Regions from separate parts of the Paenibacillus sp. BC26 genome, predicted to be linked through region 2. Evidence: riboswitches for the same ligand, from Rfam matches in the RefSeq annotation. Region 2 holds a riboswitch; each other region holds the start of a gene.
What was found. A riboswitch is a leader RNA that binds a small molecule or an ion and turns the genes downstream of it on or off. The one in region 2 is predicted to bind cyclic di-GMP.

Region 1: another riboswitch for cyclic di-GMP. It lies ahead of BM412_RS17985 (PilZ domain-containing protein); the one in region 2 lies ahead of BM412_RS01445 (methyl-accepting chemotaxis protein).
Region 3: another riboswitch for cyclic di-GMP. It lies ahead of BM412_RS31750 (putative bifunctional diguanylate cyclase/phosphodiesterase); the one in region 2 lies ahead of BM412_RS01445 (methyl-accepting chemotaxis protein).

Annotation. Positions count from the first base shown of each region.
Region 1 is NZ_FPAD01000002.1:344,787-348,068, forward strand. Features, by position in the region: gene BM412_RS17980 (O-antigen ligase family protein) at 1-1,050, opposite strand, end outside; gene BM412_RS17985 (PilZ domain-containing protein) at 1,207-1,872, opposite strand; cyclic di-GMP riboswitch class I at 2,051-2,152, opposite strand; gene BM412_RS17990 (HD-GYP domain-containing protein) at 2,184-3,266, opposite strand.
Region 2 is NZ_FPAD01000001.1:319,449-322,730, forward strand. Features, by position in the region: gene BM412_RS01435 (acyl-CoA thioesterase) at 1-223, shown strand, start outside; gene fumC (class II fumarate hydratase) at 385-1,764, shown strand; cyclic di-GMP riboswitch class I at 1,872-1,961, shown strand; gene BM412_RS01445 (methyl-accepting chemotaxis protein) at 2,036-3,282, shown strand, end outside.
Region 3 is NZ_FPAD01000001.1:447,433-450,714, forward strand. Features, by position in the region: gene BM412_RS31750 (putative bifunctional diguanylate cyclase/phosphodiesterase) at 1-1,588, opposite strand, end outside; cyclic di-GMP riboswitch class I at 1,562-1,662, opposite strand; gene BM412_RS01955 (GntR family transcriptional regulator) at 1,889-3,049, shown strand; gene BM412_RS01960 (AraC family transcriptional regulator) at 3,068-3,282, shown strand, end outside.

The DNA of each region.
Region 1 (3,282 bases), on a different contig from region 2:
CGATGGAAGGAGCATGACCATGCCAAATAATCCTGCAAGCCAGCAGCCCCATGCTATTCGGCTGAGCAGCTGTTCTCGTCCTCGTGCCTGCATCCATCTCAAAGCAGTAAATCCGGCAAGTGCAGCCACACCTATCAGAATCAGCAATACGGTCTCCTGCGAAGTTGCCCCATCCTGTACAAACTTGCTAGTACCATCACCGGCATCCCCACTGCGTAATCCTGCATGAACGACAGCTCGATATGCAGCCCCGCCGCTTATCAATGCCCAGCCGCTAAAGATAAGCCAAGTGACGCGTTCCTTACTGCGCAGCAGCAGAAGGCCGCCAACCCATGCCAGGGCGGTCACGAGCCAAGCTCCTCTGGATTCGGTTAGCAGCAGTACCAAGACAGCAGGCAGCACCCCGGCTGCAGCCCCGATAAACGACGATACCGAAGCCTTTTCCCTGATTAGCAAGAGCAAATAGAATAAGAGATAGGCACCGGCTACGGCACCTAAGAAATTCGGATATTGCATGAACCCCGACAAACGCGCTCCAACAGCGGACAGTCTTGCATCGCCGGTAGTCATGATGATTTCGGGAAAAGCAACCCACCCCATCCATCCCGCGATCGCTCCCGTGATAACGAAAGCGCCTGAGCCCTGAATGGCCGCAGAAAGCCACTTTAGGCGGTGTCGCCGCACAGTCGTATCGGAGCTTGAACAGAACCAGCTGTACAAGGTGACGGCAAAAGCCGTATATGCCGTCCATCGCAAGGCCTCATCGAAGCTGCCTAACACGGAAGCAGGACGATGGATCAGCGCCACTGCATATAGCAGTGCAATCGCAAGCAGTCCATAAAACGCCGCCGGAACGCCCTTCCTAAGCCGCGTATCCGCTTTCCGAGAGTGAGCCGCTATATCTGCTCCTACTATGAACACGCAGACGACGATAAGGATGGATTCCCACCGATAAAAGATTGTATCAAAGAACATTCCGTAATGATAAGCCGAACCAGCCAGCACGATCGCCACGGCCAGCGCAGCTAGTCCCGTCAGCCCACTTCGCATAACCACTTCCCCTTTTGCTCAAACCCCGCCGCATTCTTTTCGTTATTTTTCCAATTGTACCATAATTGACGAGCTGACTTATAAAAAAAGAAGACGCTGCCGGATCACCATCATCCGTTCAAACGTCTTCTTATGCCAGCAACGCCGAAATCACGTTTATCTGCTCTTCTTAGCCGATGCCTTCTCCTTCTTAAGCTTGAAATAGGCTTCAATCTGCACACGCAGCAAGTACGCCCGAAGCGCCCTCTGCTGCTGCTCGTCTAACCCTTGAAAGCGAGCTCCGTAAAACTTCCACTCACTTCCATCGTCCTTGCGGATTATTTCAATTTCGCACTCCAACTTAAAGCCCAGTGATAGGCTCGTCGTGAGGATATCCCCATTCGCGAGCGTTGGAGGGCTCATTAAGGAAAAACCTATGCCGGTGTCGCTTATATTTCTTAGCTCTATATCGAAGCTGTCTGTAGCTTCTATCGTCAATTTCTCCCCTTTGGAGTTTTCTATCTCTTGCGAGTATGTTCGCGAAATCGTACCTCTTGCCTCGATATCGATACGCGGCGATTCCCGCTTCTCATCCAGTCCCGCCAATGAACGGATCGGAAAAATAACCGCGATGGAACCTTCCGCCTTTGCAATAATCGTCGATTGCAGACGGTGAATACCGACAGGTGAATACACGGTTAAGCTAACCGGATCTCCGAGCTCGAAGTTCTTGAACTCCGTAAGCTCGATTTCCATCATTTCGCCTTCTGCATGGGCAAGTACGCCTGTAGCAACATACCCTTCTTTCTCAACCATAGTACGGCTGTGCAGCAATGCCTTCATAGCAAAGGTAGGTTTATTATTGAAACCAATTCTTTCATTCATGCCTGTCACATCCATTCCCCCTTTACATATGAAGAACACTCCGGCAACCGCAATACTTTGCATAAAAACAGAAAAAGCGCTTCCTCATACAAGAACGGAGCCGCTTCAGTACCCCGAGACAGACTCGGGTGTTCATTTCGGCAGTCAGGCTGTCATTCGTTCGCTACTTCATTATTAGCGGACATTAGACCCTTTAACTTTGCGTCCTTATCTTTCGATAAGTTTGCCAGTATCGATGATATGCAGTTGTCAGCAGTATGCTAACCTACCTACAGTTCTTTCACGATCATTAACTTATGTTGGTCTTTGAGGTCGATCTGATAGGCTGAAGCAGGTGCAGTTCCATCAGACTCACGGATAATCCGAACCGTTGGACGATGAACCGCGAGCGGATCGTTCATAGCTACGACAGCAACTTGCCCTGAACTGAGCAGTACCGTTGTGGAGACCGGATAAATCGAAATATGCTTACAAAAAATTTTGATCAATTCTAAATCAAAATAGGTATTTCCTGCAGCAAACAAAAACTCGATCGCTTCCGATGGGGTATATCGTTTCCGATGCGGCCTTGGAGAGGTAAGCGCATCGTATACATCTGCGATGGCGACGATTTGAGCGTATTCATGAATGGCCTCCCGCTTAAGCTTGCGCGGATAGCCTGTGCCGTCGTAGCGCTCGTGATGCTGAAGCGCGCAGTGAGCCGAGAGTAAACTAATATCATGCTGCGCTCTAATAATGTTGAAGCCATCCTCGGTATGCTTCTCCATGAGCATCCGCTCGCTTGGCGTTAATGCGGACGTCTTGGTCAAAATCTCTTTGGGCAGCCGCGTCATGCCGATATCGAATAACATCGCGCCCATGCCAAGCTCTTCGAGCTGCGTACGGTTATATCCTCTGGCCAACCCCATGATGCCTGCCAGTATCGTGACATTCAAGGAATGGTGGAACAAGTAGCTGTCCGCCACGTGAATGTTGGTCAAGCTGACCATAACATCTTCACGCCGAATGAGATCCTGCATAATATCGCCGAATACTTTACGGAAAGTGCGGCCAAGCTCGGGGGCGATCGTTCGCCCTTTGGTCACCTGTTGGTCCATTAGCGAATTCATCGTCTTGTAAATCGTATCCGATGCCGCTTTGTGCGTGCTGTCTTGAATAGCCGTTGTCGGCTCTAAGCCCTCTGTCAGGGGATCATCAATGAAAAGCATGTCGATGCCTAAACCAGCCAATCTGTCGATAAATCGTTGATTTAACTCCACACCGGCGCCTAGCAATATGTTCCCATTCTCCTGCAAAATAGGGCGAGCTAACTTTTCTCCCGGCTTAACGGAGTTGATGTGAACTTTTCTCATCGGTGTTTAATCCCGC
Region 2 (3,282 bases):
GGTTAATATCAATATCAACTATCGCAAGGAATGCAGGCAAGGGGATCGGCTGACGGTTGCGACGACGCCGGAGCGGGCTGGACGGAGCAGCTATGTGCTCAAGCAAGAGATCGTGAACGAGAAGGGCGAGCTGTGCGGGGATGCTACCGTTACTTGTGTGACGATGGATTCGAACACGCGCAAGAGCAGGGAGCTGCCGCCGGAGCTGCGGAGTCAGTTTTAGCCGGAGAATCCGTATTACAAGCCGGCAAATAGGTAATCATGGGAAAGAGGCGATGCATGCTCGTAGATGCATCGCCTCTTTCATAGAAATAGAACAAGTGCCATTTTGGGTATATAGAAAGTAAACCGAACAGAAACCATTCGTATGAGGAGGTAGTCGTGATGAGCGATTTTCGCATTGAGAAGGATTCCATGGGTGAGATACAGGTTGAGGCGCACCGGCTGTGGGGAGCGCAGACCGAGCGCAGTCTGCACAATTTCAAAATCGGTACGGAGAAGATGCCGCGTGAGTTAATTACCGCTTTTGCCTATTTGAAGAAAGCAGCAGCGACCGTGAACGGAAGCTTGGGGAAGATGGATGCCCTGAAAGCCGAAGCGATAGCGGTTGCAGCGGATGAAGTAATTGAAGGAAAGTGGCAGGATGAGTTTCCGCTTGCCGTCTGGCAGACCGGGAGCGGCACGCAGTCCAACATGAACGTCAATGAAGTGATTGCACGGCGTTCGGCACAGCTGCTCAAGGAGAAAGGCCAAGAAGCAGCCGTTCATCCCAACGATGACGTGAACCGCTCGCAGAGCTCTAATGATACCTTTCCAACGGCGATGCATATCGCCGCGCTGATTGCTGTGGAGGATCTCGTCCTGCCGGCCATTGCGCAGCTGAAATCCACGCTCGAGCAGAAGAGCGCAAGCTTCATGGATGTAATCAAAATCGGCCGCACCCATCTGCAGGATGCCACTCCGCTTACGCTCGGCCAGGAAATCAGCGGCTGGGTTCGGATGCTGGAGAAAGGCGAGCGTAATATTAGAGCAAGCCGCGAGGAGCTGCGCGAACTTGCCATCGGCGGCACGGCCGTGGGCACGGGCCTCAATGCCCCGCCGGGCTTCAGCGAGAAAGTGTCGGCGGAGATCAGCCGCCTAACCGGCAAGAACTTCATTAGCGCGCCGAACAAATTTCACGCGCTGACAAGCCACGACGAAATCGTCTTCGTGCATGGCGCAATCAAAGCGCTCGCCGCGGACTTGATGAAGATCGCGAACGACGTGCGCTGGCTCGCAAGCGGCCCTCGCTGCGGGATTGGCGAGATTCGAATACCGGAGAACGAGCCGGGCAGCTCCATCATGCCTGGGAAGGTGAACCCGACGCAGTGCGAAGCGCTGACGATGGTGGTCTGTCAGATCATGGGCAATGACGCGGCAATCGGCTTCGCGGCCAGCCAGGGCAACTTCGAGCTGAACGTGTTTAAGCCTGTCATCATTCACAACTTCCTGCAGTCGACCCGCATTCTAAGCGATGCCATCCGCTCCTTCGATGAGCATTGCGCGGTTGGCATTGAGCCGAATCGGGAAGCAATCGCCCGGCATCTGAACGAGTCCCTGATGCTCGTTACGGCGCTCAATCCTCATATCGGCTATGAGAATGCGGCAGCTATTGCGAAGTCCGCTCATAAGGAAGGCCTGACGCTGCGTGAGGCTGCCATTCGCAGCGGACTGATTACAGCTGCCAAATTCGATGAAGTGGTGAAAGCAGAAGAGATGATCTGACAAATTCGACAAAAGATTACAAATTACGCTATGTACAAATAGGGCTTTACTCTCCTATAATTAACCCTGTTAATATTTACAAAACCATAGTTTTACAACTACTTCTCATATGATAAAGGCAAACCAATGGAAATGTTGGGACGCAAAGCCTAGGCCTAAAGCATCGATACCGATGCCATGGTGGACAGGTTACCGGGTGAAAAGGAGTCCATCCTTAACATGGGTGGACTCTTTTTATATTTATACAAATATTGGGAGGTAGGCTCGTTGTATGCTTAGAGAGAAAAACCGTGTCATGTTATTCATTTCTACAATTATTGTACTTTTATCGCTTCTGGTACACGCATTCGATTGGCTCGGTTTTTCCATGCAGCATGATCATCATCCGGATCAGAATGGTTCAACGCTTCTCTCCTTACTTAATCAAACGTTCTTCGCATTGCCGTTTACTTGCTTACTGCTTGCCGGATTTTGCATGCGGTTACAGAAGGAACAGCAGAGCGTTCCGCTTCTTATGACGCTTTCGCTTACCTTCAGCAGCATATCCATCATTGCCGGCGGTAACGGGACGGTGGAATACCACTTCTCCATCTTTATGGTACTGGCCATTATTTTGTACTACGACCTCATCGCAATGCTTCTCATCAGCACCGTCATCTTCGCTCTGCAGCATGTACTCGGCTTCTTAATCTTCCCAGAGCTTGTCTACGGAACCCGTGATTATTCGCTGGCCATGGTCTCCATTCACATCGTATTTGTTGTTTTGTTTATCGGCGCCGTTACCTATCAAATTATGACGCGCAGAGCCTTCATCCACGCACTGGAATCGGCCCAACAGCAGAAAATTCAAGCAGCGGTCAAACAAATTATCGAAAATGTGACGGAAACGTCGGACCAGGTGCTCATGAACTCCAAGGAGCTCAGCTGCAACGCGGCCACGCTTAATCTCTTGGCAGGGGATATCGTACAAACGATGCATAAGGTCGATGCCGCGGCACATTTACAGGAGAATGGCGCACAGACCGGCAAGAAGGTGATCGGAGAGATGCTCCGAGATATCCATACCATCGCTGAAACGTCTGCCACCGTGTCTAATTTCTCGAACGAGGTTGCGACAGAGGCCGACAACGGGAATGAAGCCATTCAGAAGGCTGTCCGGCAGATGACATCGATGAGCAATGCCGTTCAAGAATCGGCTGCCAAAGTAAAGCTGCTTGGTCAGCGTTCACAAGAAATAGATGATATTACGAGTTTAATTACAGACATAGCTTCCCAGACCAGTCTGCTGGCTCTGAATGCGGCGATCGAAGCGGCACGGGCAGGCGAGCATGGCAGAGGTTTTACCGTCGTATCCAATGAAGTCCGCAAGCTGTCTGAGCAAACCACCGCCTCCGCCCAGAGAATCGCTGAGCTTGTTCAAGACATCCAGGCTAATAACCGGGCTTCCATCCAATCCATGGATCAAGTAATTGTTGAGGTAGCATCAGGAAATCAAGCCGTATGTGATGCGGGAGCGGC
Region 3 (3,282 bases), 130 kb from region 2:
TCATTTTCCGCAAATTAACCTCGTTCATCTCCGTGCTGTAGAAGGCGTAGTTGTTTCTCCCCTGCCTCTTAGCCGCATACATAGCCGCATCCGCGTGAATCAGCAGCGTATCGGCATCCTGACCGTCTTTGGGATACATTGCAATCCCGATGCTCGTCGTAACGCTAATCTCTTGCCCTTTGAGGATGAAAGGCTCCGAGAGCCGTTCCAGCAGGGGCTCAATCAGCGCCCCTAACGTTTCTGCGCTGCTATTCGGAAGCAGGATGACAAACTCGTCACCGGCAAGTCTGGCCGCAAAGGATGAAGGCTCCAGCGATGCCTGAAGCCGCTTCGCGAAGTTCTTAAGCAGACGGTCCCCATGGGGGTGCCCGAACGTATCGTTGATGGATTTGAATCGGTCCATATCAAGAAACAAGACCGCGAAGCTGCATGGATGATTAGCGGCATTCCGAAGCTCTGCTTCTATCTTCATAATGAATTGATAGCGATTCGGCAGATCGGTCAATTGATCGTGATAAGCCATATAATTAATGGTTTCACGGGCGTTCTTCGTTTCCGAAATATTACGGAAGTTCGAGAGGATGGCCGGGCGATTATTGAACAAAGTCGATATCGAATTGGTTTCCACCTCGATCACTTCTCCATTGACCTTGTAAATACGAAGCTCCGTATAATCCAAGATGGTTTTGCCTGCAATAAGGTCAGCCGCTTTCGCGCGGATCAGGTCGTGATACTCCGGCAGAGCCAAGTCAAATACATCAACGCCGATTAATTCATCCAGATGCTTCGCGCCGAGCATCGCCAGCCCCGACCGATTCATATGAACAATCTTATTATCGATTTGAACGATATTGGCTTCGGGAGACAGCTCGAAAATTTGCCGGTACCGGTTCTCATTATCCAGCGCTTTCTTCTCGCTTCGCTGTGCATGCGCGATGATTCGGCGTCCGATGATGCATACGCTGACACAAGTGATGCAGCACATGGTGAACAGGGTGAACTGTACGACTCGGGAGATCAGGTCCATTTTGAGCATATAGGGGTTAAACAATTGATGGACGATGAGTAGCACAATGCCATATCCGCTTGCCAACAGCGTTACATAGCGGTCCAGATAGATGAGGGAGAGAAGCGCGAAGAGGAAGACCACGGTACCGGAATTCGGCGTGGGTATAAAGCACATGACGATGGAGCAGAGCAGGAATGAATAGGCGGAAATAATTAATTTCCCTTTCAGCGTCTTGTAGGTCTGCCGGTAAACGAAATAGAGCACAAAACCAAGCGGAATGACGGAAGAGACGAATCGTATGAAAACTTGAAAGGTTATCAGCTCAAGCGAGAGAACGGTTACATAGATAGGGAGCGAGGACAGGATAAGAAACATTAACGTGTAGGTCAGTAGCTTCGAACTAAACTGCTCGTATGAGGTGGCCAAGCCGATCACATCCTTTCTGTGTCCATATTGGTATACAAAAAAAAAAACCGGCCCTTCAGAGCAAGATGGCGGCAATAGACCGATACGCATCTTCCCGCTTGGAGGCACCAAGGTCAGCAGATTAACTTCGGCAGTCTGGCTGTCGTATCCCATTCCTTGTTAGGAGAAAAGACTTAGACCCAATGACTTTGCGCCCCCTGCTTTCGAAGGGTTTGCCTATGAGAAACGATTCAATTTTGACGAAATATGTAGGAATATAGTTCTAATCTTATTTTCCATAATATCTCAGTCGCGTGAATGGGTCTATGGAACCTATTTAAAAGGATAGAGTTGGTATTTATGAGCCTGTGCGGTGAGCGGTGTTATTAAATAAAGGACTAAAGACTTATATAATTAGGACTATAATCACAATGGAATTCAAGAGCAGGCTATGGATTGACACAGATGATACACATGTCATATAGTCAAGCTAATCTAGCAGAGATGAAGGTGAATTGGTTGTCTACCTACCCGTATCACCGTATTAAGGAAGATATTCGAAAGCGCATACATATAGGCGAGTGGCAGGGATCTTCGCGATTGCCGTCCAGCCGCAATTTGGCGGAGTCCTATCAATCCAGCGTTAATACGATCGAGAAGGCAATTAAGGAGCTCTGCGGGGAAGGACTTCTAACACGGGACAACCGCCGAGGTACTTATCTCGCAGATGGCGGGCTGAGTTCCGTGTCTCAATCGATGAGCGGGAGCGGGCTAATCGCCGCATCTGTTATCGGCATCGACAACCCGTTATGGGGAGCCGCCCTGCGCGGGATCGAGGATGCGCTGCAGCCGAAGGGCTATCAGCTGATGAGCAGCAGCGATAACCGCAGCTTTGATAAGCTGGAGTCGTTCGTTGCGAGCGCGATTGAAAGGCAAGTGGAGGGGATTATTCTCAGTCCGATCCACGGGGGACAGGACGAGCTGCGCAGTCGGCAGCTCTACGAGCGGTTATCGGCAAGCGGGATCCCGGTTATTTTCTTAGATCGGCGGGTTTGGGACAGCGATATCCCCTTTGTGACGAGCGATAACGCTGCGGGCGCTTATTCGCTCACGAAGTTGCTGCTTGCCAAGGGGCATCGGCGGATTGCGTTCGTACGCAATTCGGATCTCAGCACGTTCTATGAACGGCTGCTTGGCATGAGACAAGCTTTCATCGAAGCAGGTGTTCCTTTCGAAGCGGATTACGACTTGAGCATCCCAACTCGGTTCGAGAATTTCGAGAGTGAAATCGAAGCGTTTGTTTCTCGGCTTGCGTATGCGCTGGGGACGATGCGGTATACGGCTGTTTTTGCGGCGAATGATCAGATTGCCGAAGCTGCGCTTGCTGCACTTGAGCGGCTTGGCAGGCGCGTCCCGGACGACATGTCCCTGGTTACTTATGATGCGCAGGGGTTGAACGGGAAACTTCGACTGGATATCACAGGTGCGAACCAGCCTTTCTATGAGATGGGACGCAGCGCTGCCCTTCAATTATTGCATGCGGCAGAAGGCAAGCAGCCGATCGCGGTTGCCGGACATATTTGCAAAGCGGACATTCATTACGGCAGCTCGGTTAGGGAAGCAAAGATTGAATAACAAGGGTGGTACTTGCTTATGAGCCTCATTCGTCTGTTTCAAGAAAAGAAATATTTGCTGCGCATCTTCTTATGGATTGCAGGCATTATTTTGCTAATCGTCGTTTCATTCTCAGCCCTGGTCTATGTGAATGTAGAGAAGAAGGTGTTCAAGAGCGAATACGAGAACAGCCAGAAGGTACTCTCGCAGATGAAATACAACATCGATTATCTCGATACGATGATTCGCAATAT